DNA from 4 places in the Vibrio sp. TRT 29B02 genome. Region 3 is predicted to be linked to each of the others. Evidence: predicted binding sites of a transcription regulator. Region 3 holds the regulator's gene; each other region holds the start of a gene.

Region 1 (7,966 bases), on a different contig from region 3:
CACGGGTTGGACTAAGATCATCAAGCAGCAGCTAGACGCTAGCCACCGTCCTTGTAACTTTATGCCTCACCTATCGGTATAATTTTTGGAGCGAACAATGAGCGAGTTGACTCATATTAACGCTTCCGGTGAAGCAAACATGGTTGATGTATCGGCTAAGGCAGAAACAGTGCGTGAAGCTCGTGCAGAAGCTTTTGTCCACATGGCCGCTGAAACTCTAGAGCTGATTGTCTCTGGTCAGCATCATAAAGGTGATGTATTTGCTACGGCGCGAATCGCAGGGATTCAAGCCGCGAAGAAAACGTGGGATCTGATTCCACTGTGCCACCCTCTATTGCTTTCTAAGGTTGAAGTACAGCTAGAAGCGATTGAAGCAGAAAATATGGTACGAATTGAATCTGTATGTAAGTTGTCAGGCAAAACTGGCGTTGAGATGGAAGCGTTGACTGCTGCATCGGTCGCGGCACTGACTATTTACGACATGTGTAAAGCGGTACAGAAAGACATGGTCATTGGACAGGTTCGCTTGCTGGAAAAAACAGGTGGCAAATCGGGTCACTTTAAGGTGGAACAATGATTAAAGTTCTTTTTTTTGCACAGACGCGTGAACTTGTTGGCAAGGATGAACTCGAGCTAGAGGGTGACTTTGCTACTGTTGAAGCTATTCGCGCGCATCTCGTTCAGCAAGAAGGTAAGTGGGACTTAGCTCTGGAGCCGGGTAAACTGCTGGCCGCGGTTAATCAATCGATTGTACCTTTGGATCATCCGATTCAATCTGGTGACGAAGTGGCGTTCTTCCCGCCAGTTACTGGGGGATAAACATGGACAGTCGTGTATCGGTTCAGTTTGAAGATTTTTCTCTCAGTGATGAATATCAGGCGTTATCGGATGGTACTTCAGCAGGTGCTGTGGTGACGTTTGTTGGTAAGGTTCGTGATATAAACCTTGGCGATAATGTTACTGGCTTATCGCTCGAGCATTATCCTGGTATGACTGAAAAGGCACTAGGTGAAATCTGTGATGAAGCAGAGCGACGTTGGCCACTTTTAAATATCCGAGTCATTCACCGTGTTGGAGATTTGGATATCGGTGATCAAATCGTGTTTGTTGGTGTGTCGAGCGCGCACCGTGGCGCGGCCTTCGATGCGTGTGAGTTTGTGATGGATTATCTTAAAACCAAAGCCCCCTTTTGGAAAAAAGAACGCACCACAGATACCACGCGTTGGGTCGAGTCAAGAGACTCTGACGCCAAAGCTGCTGAACGCTGGCAGCAGAAATAGTGACAGAGCGAGTTGCGAGAATGAAAGCTTCCTTAGGGAAGCTTTTTTATTGTTTATTACAACAGCGAAAGAGTCTCTCTGGCAAGATCTGAAACTGTGGTTGTTGGATTAAATATTTTCTAGTCATAGCATGTCATTTGCAGGGCATTTGATAGGCGGATGGCGAGCGAATACGGATGTTCAGAAGCATTGTAAGTGGTGGCGTGAGGTTTAATAGACGTAGCCTATTGCAAAAATTGTTGATTTCCATTTAGTAAAATCAAGAAATTAGACAACAATTACAATATACAGCAAAGCTTGCACGCAAGGAGACACAGATGGAATCATTAAAAGTAAAAGACTACATGACCCTGCAAGCGGTAACCTTTACCCCAGAGATGTCATTGACGGCCGCTCTCGACAAGGTAATGAATTCACGCTATCTAGGTGGTCCAGTTATTAACGAGCAGAAAGAGGTCATCGGTTTTCTTTCTGGGCAAGATCTACTCGATAAACTCATTAATGTGAGTTACTACTGTCAGGACAGTCACATTGTTGCAGATTGTATGCATCGCGAAGTGCTATCCGTTACGTCTGATACATCGATTATTGAGTTGGCAGAGATGATGAAGGTAGGGCGTCCGAAAGTCTATCCTGTCATTGACGCGGGTAAACTGGTCGGCATCATTACGCGACGAGATGTGCTCAGAGCGATAGGCAAAAATATTGAGGATTGCTTTAAACATCCTGTATAACAGTTAGAACATGAAAATAATAAGAGGTGCCACGAGCACCTCTTATTATTTTCATCAAGCTCAAAAGGGAAGCGTATGTCCGATCAGAGTGCTAAGTTTGTTCAGGGGTCAACCATGCGTCACATACTCGTGATGTCGGGGCCGGCGCAGGCGTCCGTTTTCGCTCAATTTACTGTGCTGTTTTTCTCAATCTTGGTAAAGCAACGTTGGGGACGCTGCCCTTTGTCCACTTAGGGGCAATGTGGTTTGGCGCGCTGGGCGTGTCTTGAACATGCGACCTCTGATCCCGCTATTACCAGTGTGAACAGTCAACCTTTCTGTAGTCATGATGCTGTGCTCATTGATGATGTTGCCGCAACCACAGATGTTACACAACAAAATCGAGAAAAAGGTTGACCTTGGAGCTAGCTCTAAGGTTTACACTTCGAGTGTACAGTGAACGGAGATAAACATATGTGCACAAAACACAAAGCATGCCAATCAACCAAAATGGCACCAGTTCCAAGCCAATCTGGTTCTTGCGCTAGCCCAAATATTTCGTCAATTAAAATGGCCGGTGTCGAAACTACAGAAGCGGGCTGTTGCAGCTCGAACAGTTGTAGCAGCGGCTCAGACCCTAGTGAAGATGAGGGTGAGCCCAGTCTTTCGACACGTTTTACTCAAAGCTGGATAATTGAAGGGATGGACTGTCCATCTTGCGCAAGAAAAATTGAGACCGCAGTAAACCGAGTAAGTGGTGTTGCTGAAGCCAAGGTACTGTTTGCGACCGAAAAGCTCATCATTAAAACCGATAGCGCTAGTGTCATTCAGTTAGTTGAGCAAGCCGTCATTGATAGCGGATTTACATTTTCTAGCGCTAGCACGCGTGAAGACAAAAAACGTTCACAGGGCTGGAAGTCGGTATTTATTCAGAACAGTCAAATCATTGCGATAGCCTCTGCTATGGCGGTCGCAGCACTCATCAGCCCCTCATTTCCGCTCATCAGTGAGTGGATGTTTATCTTCACCTGTCTTGCAGGTCTTTATCCAATCAGTAAAAAGGCGATCGCCCTTGCTCGTTCGGGTACCCCTTTCGCTATTGAAACCCTGATGAGCGTTGCGGCACTTGGTGCTCTCTATTTGGGGGAGACTATCGAAGCGGCGATGGTATTACTCTTGTTTCTCATTGGCGAGCGGTTAGAAGCGTTTGCTGCCTCAAGGGCACGAAGTGGTGTGCAGGCATTGATGGAGCTAGTTCCTGAAAATGCAATCCAAATCATCGATGGTAAACGTGTTGAGGTATCAGCAAGTCAGTTGCTTCCTGGCGATGTGATTGAAGTGTCACCCGGTTCCCGTCTTCCTGCTGATGGCAAGTTACTGGCAGAGGTCGCTAGCTTCGATGAAAGTGCTTTAACAGGCGAATCTGTGCCTGTTGAACGATACCAAGATGAATCTGTCATGGCTGGCGCGGTTGTCGTGGATAAAGTTGTTCGACTGACCATTACCTCCAAACAGGGTGAAAACGCTATTGATCGTATTCTCCACCTCATCGAAGAGGCGGAATCGCGTAAAGCACCATTAGAACGTTTCTTGGATAAGTTCAGTCGTTGGTATACCCCTTTGATGATGTTGGTGTCACTACTTGTCATCATCACGCCTCCGCTTCTGTTTGCTCAACCTTGGGAAACTTGGGTCTATCGAGGTTTGGCATTACTGCTTATTGCCTGTCCCTGTGCTTTGGTTATATCTACACCGGCAGCGATTACGTCTGGGCTTGCGGCGGCAGCAAGGCGTGGGGCGTTGATCAAAGGTGGGGCAGCCTTAGAGCAGCTTGGAAAAATCGACACAGTCGCCTTCGATAAAACGGGTACCTTAACCAAAGGTAAACCAGAAGTGACCGATCTTATTGCCTTTGGTGAATGGACCGAAATGACCTTAATGGAGAAAATTGCTGCTATTGAAGTCGGCTCAAGTCATCCATTGGCGGTGTCTCTAGTGAACAAAGCCAAACTCATGGGCATTGACATTCCTGAAGCCAAAGATAAGCAAGCTTTGGTTGGCAGTGGTGTTCGAGGTGTCGTTGATAATGTTGAATATCAGGTTACAGCACCAAGTAAAGTGACTCTTCCACTTAGTGAAAATTGGCTGACGCAGATTGAAGGGTTAGAGCAGCAAGGTAAAACCGTTGTGGTCGCGATTGAAAATCAAGCAAGAGTAATGGGGGTAATTGCGTGGCAAGATACCTTGCGAGATGATTCGGCACAAGCGGTTAAAGCGTTACAAAAATTGGGTGTTCGCTCTATCATGTTGACGGGTGACAACCCTCGCAGTGCACGGGCTATTAGCTCAATGATCGGTATTGACTACCAGGCTGGTCTGCTGCCACAAGATAAGGTGAGTTACGTTGAACAGCTATCGGCGGTCGATAATGTCGCTATGGTTGGAGACGGTATTAACGATGCTCCTGCGATGAAAGCGTCAAGTATTGGTATTGCCATGGGGGGTGGTACTGATGTAGCACTAGAAACGGCCGATGCAGCTTTGACTCATAACCGCTTGACTGAGCTTGCTGGAATGATTGAGTTATCGAGATCAACGTTAGGCATAATTCGTCAAAATATCGCTTTGGCACTCGGTTTGAAAGGTGTCTTCCTTATTACCAGCTTGCTCGGCTTAACGGGTTTGTGGGTGGCGGTACTGGCTGATAGTGGCGCGACAGCGATAGTGACACTCAATGCGTTGCGACTGTTAAAGTTTAAGTCCCAACTCGATTAGTGGATAGAACAATAAATAGCCCTTACATTTATGATGTAAGGGCTATTTTTTATGCAACTGACAAATTGGATTTGCTAAAAATTGTGATCGAAAACGATTTTGTTTGCAATGTTCATTTTTGTTGCGATCATTGTTGTGATCGGTGTCACTATAAAGCTCTTGGTAGTTGGTTACAGTATGTTCTGTACCCGATGAATTTATAGAGCGAATGGTAAAATTTAATCAACCAAATTTCGCCACAATAAGGAGTCCCCTATGTCTCAAGCTGTATTCCACCTTGGTGTTACTGAATCTGATCTCGCTGGCGCAACATTAGCGATCATTCCTGGTGACCCAGCACGCGTTCAAAAAATTGCAGAAGAAATGGAGAACCCAGTTTTCCTTGCTAGCCACCGTGAATACACACTTTACCGTGCTGAGCTTGATGGCAAGCCTGTTGTCGTATGTTCAACTGGTATTGGTGGCCCTTCTACTTCTATTGCAGTTGAAGAATTAGCGCAACTTGGCGTTCGTACCTTCCTACGCGTAGGCACGACTGGTGCAATTCAACCACACGTTAACGTGGGTGACATGATTGTCTCTACAGGTTCTGTTCGTCTTGATGGTGCAAGTTTGCACTTTGCTCCAATGGAATTTCCAGCGGTAGCAGACTTTGAAGTTGCGACAGCAATGAAAGCAGCGGTTGAAGAAAGTGGCGCTACGGTTCATATGGGCGTAACGGCATCAAGCGACACATTCTACCCAGGCCAAGAGCGTTACGATACTTTCTCTGGTCGTGTTGTTAAGCGCTTCCAAGGCTCTATGAAAGAGTGGCAAGAGATGGGCGTTCTCAACTTTGAAATGGAATCTGCAACACTTCTTACTATGTGTGCAAGTTCTGGTCTTAAAGCTGGCTGTGTAGCGGGTGTAATCATCAACCGTACTCAGAAAGAAATCCCGGATCATTCAACTCTAAAAGAGACAGAAGCTCGTTCAATCAAAGTGGTAGTTGAAGCTGCACGTAAGATGCTGTAAAGATTACAGTGACTGAATAGATAAGGCCCTGCGTTGATACGCAGGGCCTTTTTATTTATTTCGGATTATCGGTTACGCGCCGGATTTGTTTGTTTTTAACCAAGCAAGCGAGCTTGCTCGGTTGCTTCTTCATTGAGCAGAATGGTTTGTGCACGCTTGAAGAAGTTAAAGTCAGTTGCTGTGGCACTCGTGTAAGCGCCCATCATGCGGCTGACAATTAAGTCACCATTGCTCAGTTTTGGCAGCATGATGTTTTCCGCAATCACATCAATGCTATCGCATGTAGGGCCAGCAAGAATACTCGGTAGCCACTCTCCATCCTGTTTTATCGTCGTGAGAGGGTATTTAGCATCATCAAACATCAAACCACTGAATGAACCGTAGATACCATCATCTAGGTAGTACCAAATCTGTCCATCACGCTCTGCTTGTCCCATCACTGATGCAACACCCGTCATCGCTTGAGCAACAATAAAGCGCCCTGGTTCGGCAATAACCTGAACCGTTTCTGGTAGCTGGTTTAAAGCCGCATTGATCGGCTGGCAAAACAGTTCAATCGGCATTACCTGAGTGTTATAACTCACAGGGAATCCGCCACCGATGTCAAGAGTACTTAACGCAGGTAAACCATGCTCAACAACTTGCTCCATGAGGTGCTTACAGGTGTCGATTGCGTCAACGTATTTCTGTGGATTCATGGTTTGTGACCCAACGTGGAACGAGAGCCCCTTAATACGAATATTCCACTCTTGAGCTTGCGCAATTAGCTCTAGCGCTTGTTGAGGAGTACAGCCAAACTTCTTCGAAAGATCCGCGAATGCTTCTGAGTTACGAAAGCTCAGGCGCACGAGCAATTCCACTTCGTCACGGTAGGCGATGAATTTTTCTAACTCGTTAATGTTGTCGACAACAAAAACACGGCAACCATACGCCAGTGCGTCACGAATATCACGGTCACGCTTGATTGGGTGAGTATGGATAGTACGCTCTGCTGGTACACCTTGCTCTGCCACTAGGTCAACTTCACCACTGGTTGCTAAGTCAAAACTGGCTCCTTCAGCCAATAGTGTCTGTACAACAGCTGGGTGTGGCAGTGGCTTAAGCGCAAAATGCAAAGTGACATTAGGTAGTGCGTTGCTTAGGGCACGATATTGTTGGCGAACAATATCACAATCTAGCAGCAGCAGTGGTGCGCCAAATTGCTCTACCGAGGATTGAATAAGTTGAGATTCTGGTGCAGATAGAGCACCAGCAGAATAAGATTGAAAATCTAAAACAGAGTGAGCAGCAGCCATAGCCAGTCTCCAACAAGTTATAGGCATGTTTCAATGTGATGACAAAGAAACATGGAGCGTCAAAAAATGCGCAAAGCGCAGTCAAAGTCACTCTTGGATAGTTGCTCTATCGCCTTGCCACAAATCTGCTGTGATGTACTCGGATTGGCTATCATCAAGAAGCAAAGTGATAGTAAAAGCATCAATCTTTGCAATCAATAGCTGGATGAACAAAAGAAAGTGAATAATTTTTGTTGTTACGACAGGGAATGTTTGTTTTGCAAGCAACTCTTCTCCACAAATGCTCTCCAAAAAGGGTACTCCCTCCACTAATGGGCACTAATGGCGATAAGTTCGATGTGGTCCATAAGACGATATGGGATACCATTAATCTGTTTATTGGCCTTACGACAAGTCTTGAGGCGTCTGTCCTCTCAAGAAATACTCAAGAAATAGAAATGGGTAGCGTGCTTGCTACCCATTGTTGAGTGTCGTGTTGACGGCTTAGCACTTGGCGTTAACTAAATGCGATTTTAGGTAACGGCAGATAGAGACTTTCAGTCATGTCAGACAACATTTGGTCATACACTTGCGAGATAACCAAGGATATGTCAGTGGTTAGTTGGTACAGCTCGTCACTGGTCATCTCTAGTGCATCATTGGCATTGAGTTCTGTCAGTGTGTGCATTGCCTTGGAGCTCAACGGTGACGCAACAGAAAGTGGGCTAATCAATGAAAGTTGGCTCAGTTTGCGTCGAGTTTTATCGCAGTAGTATTTCACTCGCATCATACCTTCAGGGTGGTCAAGATCCTGAATTGATATTCTTAGTTGGGTGAGCGTCTCCATACTATCGAGTACCTGCTGCCAGTTCATATGATATTCGTCACTAATGTCTTCTCGGCCAGATTC
Region 2 (7,966 bases), on a different contig from region 3:
ACAACTGCGTGATGTTGAGTGTCAGACTCGATACCAGTACGTACCGCGATTGTGGCTGGTTTACGGGTGCTCATAAATGTTTCCTTTCGACCTTAAATGACTTTTTCAATGGAATAGGCTATAAGCTCTTAAGAGCCATATCGTGGCCATCCCAATCCTTTATTCAATTTACTTTACTTGCCATTTTATAGGACGTCAATACTTCTAGACGTCTATATGTCTTTGCTTGTGGCTATAAATACCGCTAAAATTGGGGTTTCTATTTTCAAACATAAAAATTGATAAAAGGTGCGCAATGGCAGATTGGAATGGCGAATACATTAGCCCATATGCTGAGCATGGAAAGAAAAGCGAACAAGTAAAGAAGATTACTGTTTCTATTCCATTGAAAGTATTAAAGGTTTTAACAGATGAGCGTACACGCCGTCAGATTAATAACCTACGCCACGCAACAAATAGTGAGCTATTGTGTGAAGCATTTTTGCATGCTTATACAGGGCAACCGTTGCCTACAGATGAAGATTTACGTAAAGACCGCCCTGACGACATTCCTGCTGAAGTGAAGAAACTGATGACGGAAATGGGTATTGAGTTCGAAGCGTTTGATGACGAATAACAAAAAATATTAGCACCTTTATTTTTCGCTGAAAGCCGATAACATCATCAAAAATAAAAAAACCGCTGAATATGACAGCGGTTTTTTTGTCTTTATCACCTCAGAAACAATGGATTATTGTTCCATGTAGCTTGCTGGCATTTCAATGCGAGCGACACCTGAGTCTACCGCGGCTTGAGCAACTGCTTTTGCAACGCGTGGTAGTAGGCGAGGATCCATTGGTTTAGGAATGATGTAACCCGGGCCAAAAGACAGGGCGTCAACACCTGCTGCAGTGAGTACTTCAGCCGGCACTTCTTCTTTGGCTAGCTGACGAATTGCGTCGACTGCTGCTAACTTCATCTCATCGTTGATTTCACTTGCACGCACGTCGAGTGCACCGCGGAAAATGAATGGGAAGCACAGTACGTTGTTGACCTGGTTAGGGTAGTCACTGCGACCTGTGCCCATAATCAGATCCTGACGTACTTGGTGAGCAAGTTCAGGTTTGATTTCTGGATCTGGGTTAGAACATGCAAATACCACTGGCTTGTTCGCCATTAAAGCAAGCGCTTCAGGAGAAAGTAGGTTTGGACCTGATACACCTAGGAACAGATCAGCACCTTCAATCACGTCTTCTAGAGTGCGCTTGTCAGTATTGTTGGCAAACAGTTGTTTGTATTCGTTCAAATCATCACGGCGAGTGTGGATGACGCCCTTGCGGTCAAGCATGTAGATCTTCTCACGCATAGCGCCACATTTAATCAGTAGTTCCATACATGCGACAGCCGCAGCACCTGCACCTAGACAGACAATCGTTGCGTCTTCGAGTTTCTTGCCTTGTAGCTCGATAGCGTTAAGCATGCCAGCTGCAGTAACAATCGCAGTACCGTGCTGGTCATCGTGGAAAACAGGAACATCACAACGTTCAATCAGCTGCTTTTCAATCTCAAAACAGTCGGGTGCTTTAATGTCTTCTAGGTTGATGCCGCCAAACGTATCAGCAATATTCGCAACCGTATCGACGAACTCTTCGATAGTGCGGTGTTTGACTTCAATATCAATAGAATCTAGACCTGCAAAGCGTTTGAATAGAAGAGCTTTGCCTTCCATTACTGGCTTAGAGGCAAGAGGACCTAAATTACCAAGACCAAGAATCGCGGTGCCGTTAGAGATAACAGCGACCATGTTGCCTTTAGAAGTGTATTTGTAAACGTTGTCTGCATTTTGTGCGATTTCACGTACTGGTTCTGCTACGCCTGGGCTGTATGCCAAAGCAAGGTCTTTAGCGGTTTCTGCTGGCTTTGTAAGTGCGATCTCAATTTTCCCTGGAGTAGGGATTGCGTGGTAATCCAATGCTTGTTGACGAAATTGTTCTTCAGGGGATAGTTCTTGGCGATTGTCGTCTGACATAGGTGTAGGTACTCGTTAATAATTATATGGAAAGGGGGAATCCATTCTAGAGTAACTAAGTCAAGCTGCCTAGGTGAGAATGCGAGCTAAAGCAAGAAAAAGTAGTAAATGACTGGAGATAAGACCAGATGAATAGAGATATAGCTAGCGAATATCGCCAATTGTAATAGATTCGCCTGAAAAATGAGTAACGAGCAAAGAGCAGAAAACAAAAAAGGACGCCTGGGCGTCCTTTTTTAATTCGGTAACAAGGAAGTTATTACTTCTTGCTTGATAGAGCACCGAAACGCTTGTTGAAGCGATCAACACGGCCGCCTGTATCAACGATACGTTGCTTACCAGTGTAGAATGGGTGACATTTGTCACATACGTCTAGGTGGATAGAATCTTTGTCTAGAGTTGAGTTGAACTCAAAAGAGTTACCACAAGAACAAGTCGCTTTGATTGCTTTGTATTCTGGGTGGATACCAGCTTTCATGGGAGAACCTCTGTAATAGGCCGTGTCGCTATCCGAATCTAAGCCGGACACCACACGTAGTTAATAAAAATAATCTAGGATACCGCTGCATATCAGCAAGCCATATCTCTAAGGCGCGATATAGTAATGAATACATCGGTTAGGATCAAGCCGTTTCAGCATAAAGTTGCTACTTTTTTAGCCTGATTAGGTTGAATGGTGCTGGTGTTGTTCTCTTTCAACCAATGACCTTTTCCCTTAGACTAATTAACCTCTTCTCTTACTGAACTTTAAAGCCTATATGCGACCAACTATTGCCCGTGTAGCTCTGCCTGTTCCACTGGATAAACAGTTTGATTATCAGATTCCCAGCCATATGTTTCCAATCATAGGCGGGCGTGTCTCGGTGCCATTCGGCCGTCAGACATTAGTGGGCATAGTAACGGCATTGGTTAATGAATCGGAGTTTGGTCTCGATAAGTTGAAACCGATTAAGCAAGTGCTTGATAGTCAGCCTGTTTGGTCGCAAAGCCTCTACTCCTTGCTGGTTTGGTGCAGTCAGTTTTATCAGTATCCGCTTGGCGACACTCTGTTCAATGCCATGCCGAGTGCATTGCGTAAAGGGAAAGAGGCAGACTTTGCCACCTTAGTAGAGTGGCGGCTCACTGCAAAAGGTCGTGATCAGCTCATGCAGGGGTTTGGTCGTGCAGTAAAACAAGCAAAAGTAATGCGTATGCTCGAACATGGTTCGGTGGCACATCAAAGGTTTTTGGATGAAGAAGTCTCTTCGGCTGTTTTAAAATCCTTAACGGAAAAAGGTTGGATAGAATCCATTGAGAACAAACCTGTGATTCGAGATTGGCGTCAAGATGTTGAGGCCAAGGTCGACAAACCCAAATTGAATTCAGAGCAAGCTATTGCAATCGCGACAGTGAATAGCGGTGAAGGCTTTGGTTGTTATCTACTTGAAGGGGTAACGGGCTCGGGTAAAACCGAAGTGTATCTTAATTTGATCAAGCCAGTGCTAGAGCAAGGTAAACAAGCTCTCGTGTTGGTACCTGAAATAGGCCTGACGCCACAAACCATCAACCGCTTCAAGAAGCGATTTAATGTGCCTGTAGAAGTCATCCACTCAGGTCTCAATGATACTGAACGCCTTAATGCGTGGTTGAGCGCTCGTGATAATGCATCGGGTATTGTGATTGGCACCCGCTCAGCATTATTAACCCCTTTCTCTAACTTGGGCATTATTATTGTTGATGAGGAGCATGATGCCTCATACAAACAGCAGGATAGCTTGCGTTATCACGCTCGTGATGTGGCGGTGATGAGAGCCAATAAGGAGCAAATTCCTATCGTATTGGGGTCGGCAACACCAGCATTAGAGACACTACACAATGCATTGGCGGGTAAATACCATCACTTGATCCTCTCTTCTCGTGCTGGAAATGCGACGCCAACAACGAACAAAGTCCTCGATGTTAAGGGGCTCTATTTAGAAAGTGGATTGTCCGCTCCGCTGATTGCTGAGATGCGCAAACATCTCAAGCAAGGTAATCAAGTAATGCTGTTTCTCAATCGGCGTGGCTTTTCTCCGGCACTGATGTGTCACGAATGTGGTTGGATTGCAGAGTGTAAACGGTGTGATGCGTATTACACATATCACCAATTTAGCAACGAAATTCGCTGTCACCATTGTGGTTCACAGCAACCGATTATCCACCAGTGTCAAGGATGTGGTTCAACGCACTTAGTGACCGTTGGGGTGGGGACCGAGCAGTTAGAAAAACAATTGTCAGAACTTTTTCCTGAATACAAAACCATTCGTATCGACCGAGACAGTACACGTCGAAAAGGTAGTTTAGAAAGTGCATTAGGGGCTATTCGCAAAGGAGAATACCAAATTCTAATTGGTACACAGATGCTCGCAAAAGGTCATCACTTTCCTGATGTGACGTTGGTGGGGCTCTTGGACGTAGATGGTTCTCTTTACTCCAGTGACTTTCGTGCCTCTGAACGTTTAGCGCAACTCTTTATACAGGTTGCTGGTCGTGCAGGGCGAGCGAGCAAACCCGGCGAAGTCGTACTGCAAACACACCATCCTGAACACAGTTTGCTGCAAGCGTTACTGACGAAAAGTTACCGCCACTTTGCAGAAACAGCGCTACAAGAACGAAAACTGGCTCAGTTACCGCCTTATTCGTTTTTAACCCTATTTCGAGCCGAAGCCAATCAATCCGAAACAGTTGAAGAGTTTCTGCGTCAGGTTCGCCATACCTTAGAGGCACATCCGCTGTTTGATGATCTGTGCCAAGTCCTTGGCCCTACACCCGCTCCGCTAGCCAAAAGAGCAGGAAAGTATCGTTGGCAACTACTACTGCAAACGCAAAGTCGTCCTGTTATGCAGAAATTGTTGGCCAGTGCTAAGCCGGCCATCGCATTATTGCCATTGGCCAAAAAAGTGCGTTGGAGCCTCGATATTGAACCTCAAGATTTAAGTTAGCCTGCCAGTAGGTTTTATTCTAAATGGACATGTTTTTGCTTAAATAGATCATTGATGAGTCATTGCGAAAATCAATATTCACACCTTTTTCATTTATTTGTGATCGAAATCTCCTCTCAGGCGCCAATTTTGTTAAATCTCCCGTAACTTTGTGTTTTGAAATGAATAAACTAGGTCGTGTGCAATGTGTTGCTCTCAAACTGTTATTTGTGAGTTAATCGTTTGCTCGAGGCATATTAATGAGAAGATAGGTATTTAGCCTACAAATCGACATCATTTTAGCCGTTGAGGCTATGAGATAAATTCCAACTAGAAGCTAAGGTGGCAACCGAGCTACCGTTGAAGGAAACGAAGAGGGTAAATTTTATATGGCGACAATGAAGGATGTTGCCCAGCTTGCAGGAGTATCAACAGCGACTGTATCAAGGGCGTTGATGAATCCGGAAAAAGTATCATCAGCGACGAGAAAAAGAGTTGAAGATGCGGTATTGGAAGCTGGTTATTCACCAAACTCGTTGGCGCGCAATTTGCGCCGCAATGAGTCAAAAACAATTATCGCGATCATTCCGGATATCTGTGATCCTTACTATACCGAAATTATTCGAGGTATTGAGGATGCTGCGATGGAGCACGGTTACATTGTGCTACTCGGCGATAGTGGTCAGCAGAAAAAAAGAGAAAGCTCATTTGTGAACCTTGTGTTTACTAAACAAGCTGATGGCATGTTGTTGCTTGGTACCGATCTCCCCTTCGATGTCAGTAAACCTGAACAGAAGAATTTGCCTCCTATGGTGATGGCGTGTGAGTTTGCGCCAGAATTAGAACTCCCAACTGTACATATCGATAACCTGACTTCCGCTTTTGAGGCGGTTAACTATCTCACGCAGATGGGGCATAAGCGCGTCGCTCAGATCTCGGGACCGCAATCGGCGGTGTTGTGTCAATTCCGTCATCAGGGCTATCAACAAGCTCTACGTCGAGCGGGTATTACGATGAATCCTAATTACTGTACGTATGGGAATTTTTCGTTTGAGGATGGTGCCAAGGCAGTGCGTCAGCTGCTGGCGTTGTCTGAACCTCCAACAGCGGTCTTTTGTCATAATGATGCAATGGCTATCGGTGCGATTCAGGAAGCGAAAAAGCTCGGTATCCGAGTACCACAAGATTTATCCGTGGTTGGTTTCGATGATATCCACTTTGCACAGTATTGCGATCCACCGCTAACTACCATTTCACAGCCTCGCTATGAAATCGGTCGTCAGGCGATGCTAATGATGCTTGAGTTATTGCGTGGCCATGACGTTAGAGCAGGATCGAGACTATTGGAAACGAAACTGGTTGTTCGTGAAAGTGCTGCTCCTCCGCGAGTGCTTTAAAACATACCTCTCAGCGGCACATTTTGATGTGCCGCTTCCATTTATACTCTGTCATCAAGTGGCGATCTGCATTAACATGTCGGCAGTAGTAAACAAAATTATTGATGTTAAGTAGTGGCGAATCGAGATTACGTTAAAAGAGGTCGTGGTGGAAACAGCCGCCAGCCGACCAAAAAAACATCTGCACCACGTCGTAAACCATGGCGCAGTGGCCTGTTAGCTATTTTGCTGGTGGGTGTGTTTGGTTATGGTCTGTATACCCTCAGTAATGATCCTGAGCCACCAGCGCCAGTTGTTGAACCGGTTAAACCAAAATCGAAGCCAGCAACGCAAGCCAAACTGCCACCACCTCCAGAAGAGAAGTGGGATTATGTCGATTCGTTGCCAAGCCGAGAAGTCGAAGTAAAAGCTAAAGAGCAGGTGGTATCTGAGATTCCATATATCATGCAGTGTGGCGCTTATAAGACCGCTCAGCAAGCTGAAGCACGTAAATTGGATATCGCTTTTCAGGGCATCAATAGTAAGATCCGTAAAAAAGAAGACAGCAGTTGGTATCGTGTTGTGCTTGGACCTTATAAGTTCAAGCGAGATGCGGAACGAGACAAGCATAAGCTACAACGCGCTAAAATCGAACCTTGCGCAATCTGGAAAGAAGCGCAGTAGAAGTTTTAAAAACGAACCCAATGGGTTCGTTTTTTTATGCCACGTAAACAGAACGGGTCCCGCCCTGCGAGAGTTTAGAACGGACTTCGTCCTTCGAGATGTGGGGGCGGGTAGTGAGTTGATAGAACCAGGTGTTGACAGGACTTGTCCCAGCGAAGAGATAACACTCTCGCCTCTCGCCTGCCCCTTGAATTTCCAATCCCTAAACCTCATATAATCTCTAACATTGAGATTAAAATAACTATGAGGCCCTGCTCGTGACTACCATTGTATCTGTACGTCGTAATAACAAAGTCGTCATCGCTGGTGATGGCCAAGTATCACTAGGTAACACCGTGATGAAAGGCAATGCACGAAAAGTGCGTCGTCTGTACAACAACAAAGTGCTAGCTGGCTTTGCGGGCGGTACTGCAGATGCCTTTACGCTGTTTGAAAAGTTTGAAAGTAAACTGCAAATGCATCAGGGTCATCTAACTAAAGCTGCGGTAGAGTTAGCGAAAGATTGGCGAAGTGACCGTGCCCTACGCAAACTGGAAGCTCTATTGGCTGTTGCTGATGAAACGGCTTCTTTGATCATTACTGGTAACGGTGATGTTGTTCAGCCAGAAAACGATCTGATCGCAATTGGTTCGGGCGGTAACTTTGCTCAGGCTGCGGCTACAGCTCTGCTAGAAAATACAGAATTAGATGCTCGTGAAATCGCAGAGAAGTCACTCAAGATTGCAGGTGATATCTGTGTGTTTACGAACCATTACCACACTATTGAAGAACTAGAAATTCCAGCTCAACAAGCAGCTGAATAACCAAAGATAGTGGCTAACTAATTTAAGGAAAAGATTATGTCTGAAATGACACCTCGCGAAATCGTCCATGAACTTAACCGCCATATCATTGGTCAGGACAAAGCTAAGCGATCGGTAGCGATTGCATTACGTAACCGCTGGCGTCGCATGCAGCTT
Region 3 (7,966 bases):
CAGAAAAATCAGAAATTATCGCCTTCAAACAAGGCTTCCACGGTCGTACATTCTTTACGGTAACTGTGGGTGGTCAAGCGGCATACTCGGACGGTTTTGGTCCTAAACCAGGCGATGTTACACACCTACCATACAATGATGTAGAAGCTCTACGTGAGCATATCTCAGATCGTACGTGTGCAATCATGATGGAGCCACTGCAAGGCGAAGGTGGCATCATCTCTCCAACCGATGAATTTGTTCAAACGGTTCGTGAATTGTGTGATAAACACAATGCTCTACTTATTTTCGATGAAGTACAAACAGGTAATGGCCGTACCGGTCATTTCTACGCATACCAAGGTCTAGGCGTAACGCCAGATATCCTGAGCACAGCGAAGTCGCTTGGTGGCGGTTTCCCTATCGGTGCAATGCTAACGACGACAGAGCTAGCTCAACATCTGAAAGTGGGTACTCATGGTTCTACATATGGCGGTAACCCATTAGCGTGTGCCGTTGCTGAAGCCGTCGTGGATGTGGTGAGCGCACCAGAAACATTAGCGGGTGTTGCAGAGCGTGAAGTTTTGTTCCGTGAAGGACTAGCGAAACTGAACGACAAGTACAACATGTTCTCTGAAGTTCGTGGTAAAGGTCTGCTGCTTGGTGCGGCATTGAATGATGAATGGCAAGGTCGTGCTCGTGACGTACTTGTTGCGGCGGGCAAAGAAGGTCTAATGGTGCTGGTAGCAGGAACAAACGTTGTTCGCTTCACCCCATCACTAGTCATCACTAAAGAAGAAATCAAGGAAGGACTGGCGCGACTAGATAAAGCTCTAGCGACGTTAGTTAAATAAGAATAAAAGCGTCGAGTTACGAGTAGCGAGATAGCGGTTTCTAGTCTCGTTACTCGCTACTTTTCGACTCGAAACTTAAGTTACTTGCATCAGGAGGGAGTATCGATGCTGGTTGTTCGCCCTATCGCAATGTCGGACTACGATGCGCTGCACACGTGCGCAGTGGAATCTGGTCACGGATTCACATCTCTACCAATTAACGAAGAACTGTTAAAAAACCGAATTACTCATTCAGAGTACAGCTTTACTAAGCCTGACGTAACCTCACCGGGTGACGAAGGTTATCTAATGGTTGGCTTTGATAGTGAGACTGGCGAAGTTGCTGGTTGTACAGGTATCGAAGCGTCCATCGGTTGGGATGTTCCTTTTTACTCATACCATATTAGTACCATCGTTCACGCATCAGCTAAGCTAGGCGTAAACAACGTCGTGAAGCTGCTGACATTTGGTAACAACTACACGGGTTGTAGCGAGATCTGTACTCTGTTCTTACGCCCAGACTTCCGTCGTGGTTTGAATGGTCGTTTAATGTCTAAATGTCGTTTTTTAATGATGGCTGAGCATCCACACCGTTTCTCGAAAACGGTATTTGCTGAAATGCGCGGCGTCTCAGATGCAGAAGGCAACTCACCATTCTGGCAATGGCTACAAGAACATTTCTTCTCCATTGACTTCACAATGGCGGATTACCTTACAGGTATAGGTAAGAAAGGCTTTATCGCTGACCTAATGCCTAAACTACCAATCTACATCAACTTGCTAAGTAAAGAAGCACAGGCAGTGATTGGTCAAGTACACGAAAATACTAAACCCGCTTTACGCTTATTAGAGAAAGAGGGCTTTACTTGCCGTAACTACGTCGACATCTTCGATGGCGGCCCGACGGTAGAGTGTGATGTGCGCAATATTGAATCGGTGCGTCACTCCTTCCGAGCCAAAGTGACGATCGCGGAACACTCAAGTTCTCAAGACTACTTAATCTCAAACACTTCGTTTGAAGATTTCCGCGCGACGGCAACGAAAGCCGCTTATGACCAAGCTTCAGAGACAGTTATTCTTTCTCCAGAAGTGGCGCACGCGCTGAGAGTTGGTGAAGGCGAATTCGTTCGCATGTTGGCTCAGTAATAGAGCCAGATATTACGCAGAATCTGAAGGAACACATTATGACACATTGGATTGCCGGAGAGTGGGTAGCAGGTCAGGGTGAGTCAATGAACTCAACCAGCCCTTACAACAATGAAGTAATCTGGCAGGGCGAGAGTGCAACGCCAGAGCAAGTTGAACAGGCGGTTTCTGCCGCACGCAATGCATTTGTTGGCTGGAAAAACCTAAGCTTTGCTGAGCGTGAAGCCTTCGTACTTGCTTTTGCCGAAAAGGTAAAAGAGAACAGCGAAGAAATCGCGCAGATTATCGCGAAAGAAACAGGTAAGCCAATTTGGGAAACTCGCACTGAAGCAGCAGCAATGGCTGGCAAGATCGCAATCTCGATCCGTGCTTATCATGAGCGTACTGGCGAAGCACAGCGTGAAGCTGCGGGTAACCAAATTGTTTTGCGTCACCGTCCACTAGGCGTGATGGCTGTGTTTGGGCCATACAACTTCCCAGGCCATCTACCAAATGGTCACATCGTACCTGCATTGCTTGCAGGTAATACCGTTGTATTCAAACCTTCTGAGCAGACGCCATTTACGGGTGAATTTGCCATGAAGCTGTGGGATCAGGTTGGCTTGCCAAAAGGTGTCATCAACCTTGTCCAAGGTGCGAAAGAGACAGGTATCGCTCTAGCCAATTCTAAAGGGCTAGATGGCGTTCTCTTTACGGGCAGTGCCAATACTGGTCACATCCTTCACCGTCAGTTCGCAGGTCAGCCGGGCAAAATGCTGGCTCTAGAGATGGGGGGTAACAACCCTATGGTTATCTCTGAAAATTACGGTGATCTGGACGCAACGGTTTATACCATTATTCAATCTGCATTCATTAGTGCTGGCCAGCGTTGTACATGTGCTCGTCGCCTATATGTTCCTGTTGGTGAGAAGGGTGATCTATTGGTCAATAAGCTTGTACAAGCGACCAATAAGATTCGCGTCGATCAGCCATTCGCAGAACCTGCACCATTCATGGGGCCGCAGATTTCTAAAGCAGCGGCAGACTTTATCCTTGCTGCACAGGCAAACTTGCAAACACTGGGTGGTGTCAGTTTGGTTGAAGCGAAAGCGGGTGAAGCCGCCTTTGTTACTCCGGGTATTATTGACGTTACTGCGATTGCACAGCTACCTGATGAAGAGTACTTTGGCCCTCTGCTACAGGTCGTACGCTACCAAGGTCTGGAAAAAGCGGTTGAACTTGCCAACGACACACGCTTTGGGTTATCTGCTGGCTTAGTATCGACAGACGATAGCGAGTGGAACTACTTTGTTGACCATATTCGTGCAGGCATTGTTAACCGTAACCGTCAGCTCACTGGAGCAAGTGGTGATGCACCGTTCGGTGGCCCAGGCGCTTCTGGCAACCTAAGGCCAAGTGCTTACTATGCAGCGGATTACTGTGCGTACCCAATGGCTTCGATGGAAGGTGGCGAGACACTTCTTCCTGAAACATTAAGCCCAGGTGTTGAACTGTAGAGCGTGAAGTTCGCTTAGATATTTCCCTTTTTGCCTCCCTGAGCCAGGAGGCATTTTTGAACGTAAACAACCCCTATACAAGGAGGCGTTATGACGCCAGATGTTTTATTCCAGCAGTTATGGAATGACTATATTCAACGCTTGTGTCCCTCTGCTGAAAAAGTACACCAACTTCTGCAAGAAGACGAAGCATTGATCAATGACCATATTGCACTACGTACTTTCAACGTTGAGCCGTTAGGTATCGCGACTCTAGCACAACCTTTTCTAGATGCTGGCTACAAGCCGTGTGGCGATTACGTTTTTGAAAGCAAAAAGCTCGCGGCGAAACATTTTGAACATCCCGATCCAAAACAGCCAAAAGTATTTATCAGTGAACTAAAAGTTGATGAGTGTTCTAGTGAACTTCAAGCGATTGTTACCAAGCTAGTCGAGCAAGTAGACGCGGATAAGCTAACAGGTCATGAGTTCTTGTACGGTGGCCGACTATGGGATATTAGTCATGCGGATTACCAAACGCTGGCTAAAGAAAGCGAGTACGCGGCTTGGTTAGCTGCCCATGGTTACGGTGCGAACCACTTTACTGTCAGTGTTAACCAACTTAATGCGTTTGATGAGGTGAAAGGTGTTAATGATCACCTTCGCTCAGCTGGCTTTACTATCAACGAGTTTGGTGGCGAAGTGAAAGGCACGCCTGAAGTGTTGCTTGAGCAATCTTCAACGATGGCTGATAAAGTGCCGGTTCAGTTTACTGAAGGTAGTGAAATCATCCCTGGAGGCTTCTACGAGTTTGCTAAACGTTATCCAATGCCTAATGGCGAGCTTTACCCAGGATTTGTGGCAGCGTCTGCTGACAAGATCTTCGAAAGCACTAACGGGTAAAGAGCAGAAGCGAGAGTCGAGACCGGACTTCGTCCTGCGAGCATTTAGAACGGGCTGCGCCCTTCGAGAACACTGTGTTCCGAGATGGGGCTTCAAAAGATAGTGGCGGGTAGAAGTTGATAACAGCTTTGTGGTTAAAGGTGTTGACGAAACTAGTCCTCAATAAGCCATAATTTTCTCGAAAACAAAAAGCCACCAATGTTTCCATTGGTGGCTTTTATAATTTAGTGCTTAATCGAAATTAACGAGTACCGTAAACAACGATTGTTTTACCGTGTGCAGAAATTAGGTTCTGCTCTTCAAGCATCTTCAAGATACGGCCAACTGTTTCGCGAGAACAGCCAACGATTTGACCAATCTCTTGGCGAGTGATCTTGATTTGCATGCCATCTGGGTGAGTCATTGCATCAGGTTGCTTCGCTAGGTTTAGTAGCGTTTGAGCAATACGACCCGTTACGTCTAGGAATGCTAGGTCGCCCACTTTTTGGCTCGTCACTTGTAGGCGACTTGCCATCTGCGCTGAAAGGCGCATTAAGATATCTGGGTTCACTTGGATAAGCTGACGGAACTTCTTGAATGAGATTTCCGCAACTTCACAAGGAGATTTTGCTCGAACCCATGCGGTACGCTCTTGGTCTTCTTCGAATAGACCAAGTTCACCGATGAAGTCACCTTGGTTTAGGTAAGAAAGGATCATCTCCTTACCTTCTTCGTCTTTGATAAGAACCGCAACAGAACCTTTAACAATGTAGTACAAAGTTTCCGCTTTCTCGCCCGCGTGAATTAGCGTGCTTTTTGAAGGGTACTTATGAATATGACAATGTGAAAGGAACCACTCTAATGTTGGGTCGGTTTGAGGTTTACCTAGAACCATAATATCTCACTTCCTCTGCAGGGTACGCTTGCCGCTTTCCATGTTTAAGCTAAGCCTTAATTAAGACCTACTAGGATAAGAGCACTTTATAAATGCTGCAAGCCAACTTATGTGTCGGTTACAAATAGTATCCTTTTTCTGGCATGATTTCTTGATTTTAATCGGGTACAACAGGCTTTTTGGTACGCAAAACTGTGCACATGATCACGGTATGAAAAGTAATCGTGTTCTAGTTGTGAGCCTTAACCGATTTTGCCCGTTTCTATCAATTGTTGCAGGATAGGGCGAACAATTAATTCCATCGCAAAACTCATTTTTCCGCCTGGTACAACAATGGTGTTGTGGCGTGACATAAACGAACCATCAATCATAGCCAGTAGGTATGGGAAATCGACATTCTTGATACCACGAAGTCGAATGACGACGAAACTTTCGTCCAAACTCGGTATCCCTTTCGCATTTAAAGGGTTTGATGTATCAACGGTCGGAACGCGCTGAAAGTTGATATGAGTTCGGGAAAACTGTGGAGTAATATAGTTTAGATAGTCGTCCATTGAACGTACTATTGAGTCCATGACGGCTTCACGAGAATGACCGCGATCGCGAGTATCACGAACAAACTTTTGAATCCATTCTAAGTTGACGATCGGCACCATGCCTATCAGAAAGTCGACATGTTGTGCGACGTTAACGTCACCATCTACCACCCCCCCGTGTAGCCCTTCATAAAAGAGTACATTGGAGTTTTCTGGTAGGTCTTGCCAAGGCGTAAAAGTACCGGGCATCTGGTTATAAGGTACTGCCTCGTCAAACGTATGGAGGTAGCGACGTACCTGACCATTACCTTCGTGTCCGTATTTACGGAAAAACTCGGCTAGGCCACCAAAGTCGTTCGCTTGTGGGCCAAAGTAACTGATGTGACGGCCTTGCTCGCGAGCCTTACGGATTTCGACATCCATTTCAGGGCGAGTAAAGCGGTGGAAGCTATCCCCTTCGACCCACGCGGCTTTAACGTTCATCATATTGAACATTTTGCGGAAGGCTTCCGAGGTAGTCGTTGTGCCAGCGCCAGATGAACCAGTCACGGCAATAATAGGGTGTTTAGCGGACATGACAAACCTTGTCTGTAAGTTACATTCCATGAATCAATGCCCACTATAACATGCTTTAGCAGACATTGACTGTATGCAGTTCTCTAAATCAAAAACGGTTCTTTAGTTGGATATCGACACTTTCATGCAGTTCTGAATAAACCACAACCGCTTCCCCTGACTCTAGTTGAGAGTGGATTTGGTCAACTTTGTCTTGTAGTGAAACCTCGACATCACCATAGTCTGTTCCTTCGCGAAGAATAAACTCGCGTATCAGATTCTCCAGTGTCTCCGGTGCAATTTGTTGCCATGGGACGATCATAAAGACCTCTTCATTTTATGTTCGGTGAATTGTGCGCGCTATTATGCCGAAGCGGCAAGACTTTCATAGTAGGCAGGCAGAGCTTCTTCTAACCAAAATCTTGGCTTGAGTGCGCTACCTGTAACAAATCCCACATGGCCACCTTGTTCAAACAGCCGATAGTCGATGTTATCGGGCAGCACGTATTTGGGGATGACATCTTCGGTCATGAACGGGTCATCCTTGGCGTGGATGATCTGTGTTGGCAGCGTGATTTCTTTGAGTCGATGTATCCCTGAGCACTGGTGATAATAATCGGCTGCATCTTTGAAACCATGCAAAGGTGCGGTGATAAGGTCATCGAACTCGTACAATTTGGTGACACGCTTGATATTCTGATAGCTCAATCCCAACTCGCCTTTTAACAGATGGTGTTTTTGTAGAGCGCTTTTCTTTAGCGATGACAGCAAATAGCTTTTGTACAACTTGGAAAAGCCTTGCTCGATACGTTCTGAGCAGGCCGATAGGTCGAGTGGCGCAGAAACAATGGTTGCGGCATCGAGTAAAGGCTGGCTGTTGTAGGTAGCGAGATAGTTGGCCAGCATATTTCCACCCAAAGAAATGCCAACCGCGACCTTGGTCTGTGTTGGGAAACGTTGGTTGAGGTGCTCTAAGAAAAAGCGTGCGTCTTCCACCTCGCCGGAGTGATAGGCGCGGGCGAGTCTGTTGGGCTTACCACTACAGCCACGAAAATGCATCATCACAGAGAGCCAACCTTGTTTGGCGAAGGCATCCATTAGACCATTCGCATACGGACTGTAAAAACAGCCTTCCAAGCCGTGAAAAAGAACAAAAATAGGCTTATCAGTGTTTGATTGCTGATCGACGTTTTCACTCCAAGCAATATCAAGAAAGTCACCATCAGGCGTATCTAAAGTTTGCCAGACGGGTTCAAATAAGGCTTTCTTCCGAATAAATCGCGGTGCGAGTGTTTGTAGGTGAGGATTTGTTAATCCTTTAGCAGCAACAAATTGAGTCATAAAGGCTCTCTACAGGTTGGCAATGTTGTCTATGGGGTCGGCAAAGGCTGAATAGAGTTGTTCGCCACCTAATTGACGGCAGTAGCGCAAGGTCAGGGGTTCTGCGTGATTCGTACTCAATTCGATGGTGTTAATACAGTCAACCAGATCGGATTGTTGCTGCTTTTCAAGTTGCAACTCAAATTGGAGTGACTCGCGATACAGAGTATCAGGTAGGTGGAACTTCAACTTACGTCGTAACTCCCTATAGCTCAGAAGTAAGGCTTCGGAACGGCCTAAACACTCTTCTACGCGATGCCAGTCCTCTTCGCCAAAGCAGACCTG
Region 4 (7,966 bases), on a different contig from region 3:
CGGTTAGTCCGCGTTCGCCAAGAATATTTTGCCAACCAAAATTGAAAATACGCTCACGGTAGTTTTCGGCATGCAATTCAGCCTGCTCGAGTGTAGAACGTTCGAGAATCACCAAGAACTCTTCTCCACCAAAACGCACACATGAAGCGCCACGAAACTTGAAATAGGTTGAAAGTTCGTGGGAGACGTTAACAATAGCTTTGTCGCCAACCAAATGGCTCAGCTCATCATTGATCGACTTAAAGTGATCGATATCGACGACCATCAAAGCAAATGGCACATCATGCAACAGCAAGTCTTTCAGTTTGACATCCAACCAACGGCGGTTGTGTAGAGAGGTCAAAGGATCGGTGAACACGTCTTGTTGAAGCTGAGCTACGGTATGCTTTTGGCTTTCTGTAGTCTCTTTCAGCTCTCGGTTCTCTTGCTCCGACAAGATCAGTTTTAATTGCAACTCAAAACGAGAAAGTCGACGTAGTTGACTGGCGCCTAACTCCCCGATTGGGATCTTCTTCATTAGATCACTCTCAATCCGGTAGGCGCTTTTTTGGTATTCTAGGGCACTTTTGAAATCATCTCTCTGCGCGCTAATTTCCGCCAGCGAGTTACATAGCTGAAGGTTGAGGATCGGAGACGCGTATTGTTTGATTCGTTTTCGGGTTGATTCTAGAACCCAATTTGCAATATGAGGTTTATTTACTTCACACAGGCAGGCAGCAAGTTCTAAACGGATCATGTTAGACAGCCAAGTCGAGTGAATGTTACCTGTCGTGTACTGTACGTTGCCAAGACAACGCATCGCTGAGTCTAGTTGTCTGCTTTGTCGATATAACTTTGCTTGGTAGAGAAGAATTTGGCCAGACAGAACTTTGTCACTGACTAGGATGCTTAACTCTTCACACTCTTTAATCAGATCGCTTGCAGCGGTGGTTCGATTGAGTTCGATATAACAGGCCAACATATAGAGTTTGTAACGCAAACGGAGCGAACGACTACTAATGGCATGGTCGATACTGTCAACTTTTTGATAATAACGCAGTGCGCGGTTGTGATCGCCATAGGCATCGCATAAGTTGCCCATACCTATGACCGCAAGAACATAAGCATCAATGAAGCCGTTATCGACCGCTATCGTCGATGAACTGCTGTATTCACCAAGAGCGCCATGGTAATCCCCATTTTCTACCAGTTTATCTGCAAGTGCGTTACGTACCTCTAAAATGAGCTCAGCGTCTTCAGGCAGAGAGAGATACCTTAACGCTTGTCTAAGTTCATCTATGCTGGCTTGCAACTGCTTCAGCTCAAAACGAAACTCAGCGCTAATGATTAAACACTGTGCTTTTTCCTGCGATGTGGTTGCTACATGTAGTCTGACATGATCCCAAAATATCAATGCCTCTTCACCGGACACGGAAGCTGCATCTAAACCGGAGTCAGATATCTTTTTAAACAATGCTTCCATCATGATCTTCCTGTTGCAGGCTGTCTTCGAGCTGCTCTAATGTGAAAGGGAAAGAGAGGATATCTTGGTATACAACCTTAGGTAAATCTTGGTTGAGCCCACGACGGTGCCATGGGTAAATTTCAATCATTTTTGCAAGGATATGGAAAACGTTAAGCGCTTCTTCACCTTTGTCGGCCAGAAGTAATCCGATGCGTTCACTGCTCAGTCGAGCCAGCAGATCTTGTTTATTACAAATCGAGTGTGTCAGTTCCGCACAGACATCAAGGCAGTTGGAGTCATGGTGTTGGATGGTAATGACGGCATGGTTCGATCGTTTCAGTTCAGTCTTGAATAGAACTAACTGCTCCCACCAATAGGTTTCCGATACCATCTGACTTAACTGTTTGTCTGGGTCAAATTCATGTTGACCACGAATTCGGTTGATCAGCTTGCGGGCGCGTTGTTCGAGCTGTCGTTTAGACGCGCGGGCTTTGTCGTTACTGACTCTTGCTGTTTGCTCGCGGAGCATAGCAATAGAGTGTTTACGATATTTTTGAAACGCTTGAAGGGCAGTTTGGTAGTCACCCGACTCTTCAGCGACACGAGATTGTTGGAAACAGATTTGCGATAGCAACTCGCCATTGTCGAAGGAAATGGCAGACTGTTCTGCCTGTATGAGTAATTCTGCGGCTTTTTCAGGTCTTTTACGGAGAAGTTCGACTCGCGCTCGGCTAATGAATGAGTGCGCCTTCATCCAAATGAGATCGTGGCGCAGGGCGAGTTCGTGAGCTTTGCTGGTGGCTTGTTCTGCATCCTCGATGCGCTCAAGTCCTAGCAGGGCTAATCCTCTAAAATCCCACACTTCTGCTTGCCATGTTTTATCTTGATGGTCTTTTAACACTTCCATCGCACCATCGAGAACCGAGAGCATTTCTACATAGTTGTTGAGTAAATACAGATCCCAAGCGAGTAAGATTCGTGCCTTACCTTCGAGCCAGCCAATACGGCTGTTATTGGCCACCTTAACGGCTAATTCATGGGTAGATTTGGCAAGTTGGTATTCGTGGGTGATACGCCAGACATTACCAAGGCCAATCAGTGCTTCGAGTTGGATTTCTGTTTCATCAACTAGGGCAGACTGCTCTAGCGCGTTGATCCAAAATTGTTGTGCGGAGTAGTATTTGGCTTCTCCCCAGTAATGCAGGGCGTGAATGTGTAAGATTTCTGGAAGGAGGTCGTCAGTATCAAGTGCATTGAGTTTACTATGGGCGTCTTTTATGTACTTTAAGCCCTTGCGGTACTCCATTGTGCACCAAGCACAACGAGACATGATGATTAGACACTGGATTTCACCTTCAGGGAAAAGGATCTGCGATGAGCGAGCGGCGCATTGCTCAGCAATCGCCCACACTTTATCGGGTTCCGTTTCAATTCGCCCTTTGAGTTGCTCAATTTCGACTTCTAACAGTCGCTGGCTTTTATCCAATGAATCAATCCTTTACTGCATCAGTGTTCACATACTTACTGGTATTATATTAATTGCTAAAGAATGAACACTACTAAAAGTGCTAAAACAGAAACTGTTTACGGGCATTCGTCACATTACTGAGAATTATGAAAGTAGTTCGCGCAAAGTCAAAGGTGATTGAGTTAATTCTAAAGTTTGAGCGGCTGTCCTTCCTGTCTTATCCTGATAGCATAAATTATGCCATGCTCTGAATATATCAAGCATTGGCATCAGTCCACCTGGACGTAACTTGCGCCTAGGTTCATTGATAAAGCTCTCAAACAAAGTTTGAAAACGATGTTGATAAAACTCTGTTTGGCGGATTGAAGCCTTACGAAGCCACTGTTTTGGTTGGTTATTATTCCCAGCTAGGTAACAAATACCTTTAGAGGCTTGTTCGCCAGACACTATTGCCCACCTATCGCGCCACCATCCCATGTGAACAATATCGATTTTGTCGATTGGGTTTTCTTCTCGCCACGTTTTATCTTCCTCAACGTACATAAGGTCGATATTTTGACGCTGTATTCTCGGCAGGCAAACACTCAAGGCCGCAGAACGTAGTACCGGATCTTGTGGCAAATATATGGAAACTTGACGCTCACTGTGACACATATCCATCACGTGCAGAAAATGCGCGTAGGAAGTATAGGGTGGACGAATCAACGCACCCTTCGACGGGTAGTTAAATACCGTAAGATTTCCCATTGGATCTTCAACGTTACCGCGAGCCAAAATGGTTTGATATTGCTGATCAATGCGCTCCCTTAAAAACGGTGAAGGGGTTGGCGCTGGCATATTGGCTTCGGATGAATGTTCACGTGAAACGAATCGTGCCGGAAACTGATACGGATCGTGATCGACACTTCCACTAGGTTCTTCGTCAGCAGAATAATTGACGTGTTGACATAAGATGTAACCACTGTGCGCTTCACCAGTCGCTATCCACAAAACGCCATTATTGCTTTTGGGCTGGAGAGACACGTAATGAGAGGCAAGCTGATAGTCTTGAGCGTGGTTTACCCAACGGGCGTCAAACATGGCCAGTTTTCTACGACAACGACTTGCGATGTGATCGAGGTGATCGTAAAACGTCTTTGGATTGATCTCTAACTTGCGGCATATTTCGCGTACGGAATAGCCCATAAAGAGCAAACCAAGTAGGTTTTCTTGGAAGTGCAGTTTTTTATTGGCACCTGACCATTTATCGACAAACGTCGACTGACATGACTTACAACGGTAACGCTGACGGTCACCGCTATAGCCAAAGGCATGGTATAGATGTTTATGGGTGTGGACAGAAAGTCCGAAGTTTTGACAGTCGTCATTACGACAGGCGGGTAGGCCGTCGCTGTGGAGATGTCTAAGGCGGTGAAGTTCATTTAAAACTTCACGGTTATTAAGTAAGGGGGGGAAAGCACCACACTCCCGACATACCATCGCAGGTCGCTTAGGGTTAGCATGCTGCACAACGTAACGATGCGCTTCACTCAATCCAAAGTTGTCACACGCCAATGTTTTACAAAAGTTGAGCTGTAACCCGTCTGCTTCCTGTGGCAGTTTGCCAGTAGTCACTATCTCCCCCTCGGGATATTCAGGCCACCAAAGACAACTTTGGCGGCAATAAGAATAGAATTAGATGTTGATCGCTGTTTCTAGAGCCACTTTCATCATGTCGTTGAATGACTTCTGACGCTCTTCTGAACTTAGCTTCTCACCACGGATGATATGGTCAGATACGGTTAGGATAGTTAGTGCTTTCGCCCCTAAGTCTGCAGCAACACCGTAGATACCTGCTGCTTCCATATCAACACCTAGAATGCCTAGCTTTTCCATCTTCTCGAAGATGTCCGCTTCTGGTGTGTAGAATAGGTCTGCAGAGAATACGTTACCTACTTTTACAGGAACTTGTTGAGCACGCGCTTGGTTCACCGCTTCTTCAAGTAGACCGTAGTCAGCAATCGCCGCGAAATCATGGTTGTTGAAACGAATGCGGTTAACTTTAGAGTCAGTAGAAGCACCCATACCGATCACAACGTCCATTAGGTTTACGTCGTCACGTACCGCGCCACAGCTACCTACACGAATTACGTTCTTCACGCCGTACTCAGCGATAAGTTCGTGCACGTAGATACAGCAAGAAGGGATACCCATACCGTGGCCCATAACCGATACTTTTTTACCTTTGTAAGTACCAGTAAAACCAAACATATTACGAACGTCACAAACTTGCTTGACATCTTCTAGGAAAGTTTCAGCGATGTACTTAGCGCGAAGCGGGTCGCCTGGCATAAGTACTGTTTCTGCGAAATCACCAGGTTGAGCGTTAATGTGTGGGGTTGCCATAGTTATTACTCCAAATTTATTAGTCAATCACGGTGTTGATTACTAATTGTGTTGATTTTGAAAAATCTGTTGAGGCAATACTAGCTATATCTGCCAATACTCCATGAGAAGTATGTCACAAAAGAGCGGCTATGTGTGTCAAATGTGCCTATTGATAACCAAATGTGTTGAAACTGGTAAAGCAATCGATTCGGAAAAACGTTTGCTTTATGTGGTGAACCAAATAAGCAATTTTTTCGTACCATTTCCCATGATTGTACAAACACTATTTTTGTACAGTTGAAGAAAATTATGCTAAAACTTGTACAGGATTTTTACTTGTATAGCCACAAAGTTCGTAAGGAGCTCGCTATGGAACAGAAGATTAAGATTGGCATCAGTGCTTGTGTATTGGGCGAACGAGTGCGATTCGACTCCGGCCATAAAGTCAGTAAGTTTGTGACCAAAGAGCTCGCGCCTTATTTTGATTTTGTATCCGTCTGCCCTGAGGTGGGAGCCGGGATGCCAGTACCAAGACCGACGATTCGCTTAATTTCGAATGAAGAGCGAATTGCTTTGGTCGAAACGAAGGATCCAAGCAAGGAACATACTCAACAAATGCTCGACTTTTCCAAAGCAAAAGTAGAGGCGCTAGCGAGTGAGCAGTTATGCGGCTATATCGTCTGTGCTAAATCACCAACTTGTGGCATGGAAAGAGTCAAAGTCTACAAAAATGGTGGGGCTGAAAACATTGGTGTTGGGCTTTATACCAGAGAGTTAATGGAACGAATGCCATGGCTACCGGTAGAAGAAGACGGTCGGCTCAATGATCCTGTGCTCAAAGAGAACTTTGTAACTAGGGTCTACACCTTACAAGATTTCTATCAGTCTATGGGTGATGAACCGACAAGAGGGAAAATCGTCGCATTCCACTCTAGATATAAGTTGGTACTGATGGCACACCATCCTCAGTCCTATAAAAAATTAGGCAGCTTAGTCGCCAATATAAAAGAGTATCGGCTTGATGAGTTTTACTCTCTCTATCGTGAAGGGCTAATGAAAGCGATGTCGTACCGAGCGAGCAGAAAGAATAACACCAATGTTCTTCTCCATATTCAGGGCTACTTTAAACGTCAATTAGGTAAAGCCGAGAAACAAGAGCTGCGTCAGACCATCGATGATTATCGTGTCGGTTTACTCCCTTTGCTTGCCCCCCTAACTCTGCTTAAACATTACTTGTCGGCGCATCCTGATCAGTACCTTTCTCAGCAGGTGTTCTTCCAACCCCATCCTCAGGAGTTACGTTTAAGATATGGATTGTGAACAAAAGCAGTATGCAATTAGAGAAGTGTCTCAACTGACTGGTGTAAAGCCCGTGACATTGCGGGCTTGGCAACGGCGCTACAATTTAATTCAGCCACACCGTACGGAAAAAGGTCACCGAATCTATACTGAGCAGCACATAGCGCTTATTGGGGAGATACAGAGTTGGCTGAGTAAAGGAGTCTCTATCGGTAAGGTCAAACAGGTTTTAGATCTGAATGACGCCGGCGAGGCAAATGAGCTGACCGTTGTCAATCATTTGGATGAGGTACCGTTGTTGTTAGAGGCTTTAGCTAAGCTCAGCAAAAACAAAGCGGACTCCATCATTGCCACAGTGCTGAAAGAGTACCCGATTGATATTGTAGAGCGGCAGTTCATTCAGCCCACTGAAAAAGCGCTTTCCGTGGTTCGGTTCGGTTTACGATCACTCCAAACTGGGATGATGAGAACCTTATTAGTTGCACGGCTTAACGAGATTTTAGAAGCAGAAAACAAAGTATCTAGCTCTAAACGTTGCTTACTTATTTGTTATGAAAGCACCAACGATATCGAGTCTCGCTTGTGGGCATTAACGCTTTCTCAGTCAGGTCTGCATGTCGTTATTGTCGATGGTGTCGATGACTTGTCGGGATTAGTAGAACACCCTGACTTAGATGTTTATGACACATTGGCGATTTTTAGTGGACGTCCAGTTACCGTAGCCCAGCAATCTCATATTGAGAGAATTAAGCTCAGTTTTAGCGGCAACCTGGTGCTATCCGATATGGTAGAAAGCGAGTAAAACGATGAAGTTAGTATGGCTACGTAGAGACCTGCGTGTCGAAGATAACCGCGCCTTGAACTTAGCATTAGCATCAGGCCAACCTGTCGCAGCCATTTATGTTGCAACTCCTAAGACTTGGCAGCGTCACGGCTTGGCACCTATTCAGGCAGACTTGATCTTTCGTCGCTTATGCGAATTGCGCAATGATCTTGATTTACTCAATGTCCCTCTATTCTATGTGCAAGTAGAGACGTTTACACAGGCGGCAGAGAGAGTGGCTGATTTGGCACAAGCTAACTCAGTGAGCGGCGTTTTCTACAATAAGGAGTATGAAGTTGACGAGCGAAATCGCGATTCATATTTAGAACAGCAACTGAGCGATTCAGATATCGAAGTGATAGGGGTCGATGACAAGTGTGCGTTGAGACCGGGCAGTGTGCTCAATAAACAAGGGGACTACTTCAAGGTTTTTACCCCGTTTAAACGCGCATATCTTACCAAATTGTACCAACAGCCTATTAGCGTACTGAAAGCAAAGCCTGTCGACTGCAAAGCTGAGCTTCAATCCATAGATGGCATAGAACGGTTTTCGTCGGCTTGTGCG

Evidence for each region. Region 3 encodes CRP, which controls carbon source genes, mostly activating them, when cyclic AMP is high. Its sites were predicted from a motif close to TGTGANNNNNNTCACA; they were not measured.
Region 1: the regulator CRP is predicted to act here: its motif matches at 4,903-4,918, upstream of udp (uridine phosphorylase).
Region 2: the regulator CRP is predicted to act here: its motif matches at 5,067-5,082, upstream of cytR (DNA-binding transcriptional regulator CytR).
Region 4: the regulator CRP is predicted to act here: its motif matches at 5,402-5,417, upstream of deoD (purine-nucleoside phosphorylase).

Annotation. Positions count from the first base shown of each region.
Region 1 is NZ_JBNJOJ010000035.1:25,872-33,837, reverse strand. Features, by position in the region: gene moaB (molybdenum cofactor biosynthesis protein B) at 1-82, shown strand, start outside; gene moaC (cyclic pyranopterin monophosphate synthase MoaC) at 98-577, shown strand; gene moaD (molybdopterin synthase sulfur carrier subunit) at 574-819, shown strand; gene moaE (molybdopterin synthase catalytic subunit MoaE) at 822-1,280, shown strand; gene ACQEXT_RS18255 (CBS domain-containing protein) at 1,598-2,014, shown strand; gene ACQEXT_RS18250 (hypothetical protein) at 2,090-2,248, shown strand; partial or broken gene ACQEXT_RS18245 (MATE family efflux transporter) at 2,200-2,410, shown strand; gene ACQEXT_RS18240 (zinc/cadmium/mercury/lead-transporting ATPase) at 2,468-4,768, shown strand; gene udp (uridine phosphorylase) at 5,024-5,782, shown strand; gene ACQEXT_RS18230 (type III PLP-dependent enzyme) at 5,878-7,077, opposite strand; gene ACQEXT_RS18225 (hypothetical protein) at 7,165-7,368, opposite strand; gene ACQEXT_RS18220 (hypothetical protein) at 7,574-7,966, opposite strand, start outside.
Region 2 is NZ_JBNJOJ010000026.1:54,623-62,588, reverse strand. Features, by position in the region: gene ACQEXT_RS15760 (O-succinylhomoserine (thiol)-lyase) at 1-74, opposite strand, end outside; gene metJ (met regulon transcriptional regulator MetJ) at 296-616, shown strand; gene ACQEXT_RS15750 (malic enzyme-like NAD(P)-binding protein) at 731-2,008, opposite strand; gene rpmE (50S ribosomal protein L31) at 2,268-2,486, opposite strand; gene priA (primosomal protein N') at 2,767-4,968, shown strand; gene cytR (DNA-binding transcriptional regulator CytR) at 5,337-6,344, shown strand; gene ftsN (cell division protein FtsN) at 6,459-7,007, shown strand; gene hslV (ATP-dependent protease subunit HslV) at 7,265-7,810, shown strand; gene hslU (HslU--HslV peptidase ATPase subunit) at 7,847-7,966, shown strand, end outside.
Region 3 is NZ_JBNJOJ010000029.1:49,729-57,694, reverse strand. Features, by position in the region: gene ACQEXT_RS16795 (aspartate aminotransferase family protein) at 1-833, shown strand, start outside; gene astA (arginine N-succinyltransferase) at 939-1,958, shown strand; gene astD (succinylglutamate-semialdehyde dehydrogenase) at 1,997-3,454, shown strand; gene ACQEXT_RS16780 (DUF1338 domain-containing protein) at 3,545-4,336, shown strand; gene crp (cAMP-activated global transcriptional regulator CRP) at 4,578-5,210, opposite strand; gene ACQEXT_RS16770 (phosphoribulokinase) at 5,453-6,322, opposite strand; gene ACQEXT_RS16765 (YheU family protein) at 6,411-6,623, opposite strand; gene ACQEXT_RS16760 (hydrolase) at 6,665-7,642, opposite strand; gene ACQEXT_RS16755 (TIGR02444 family protein) at 7,652-7,966, opposite strand, start outside.
Region 4 is NZ_JBNJOJ010000005.1:91,900-99,865, forward strand. Features, by position in the region: gene ACQEXT_RS04775 (diguanylate cyclase domain-containing protein) at 1-1,462, opposite strand, end outside; gene ACQEXT_RS04780 (tetratricopeptide repeat protein) at 1,446-2,930, opposite strand; gene ACQEXT_RS04785 (transposase) at 3,057-4,526, opposite strand; gene deoD (purine-nucleoside phosphorylase) at 4,587-5,297, opposite strand; gene ACQEXT_RS04795 (YbgA family protein) at 5,649-6,599, shown strand; gene ACQEXT_RS04800 (MerR family transcriptional regulator) at 6,589-7,380, shown strand; gene phrB (deoxyribodipyrimidine photo-lyase) at 7,385-7,966, shown strand, end outside.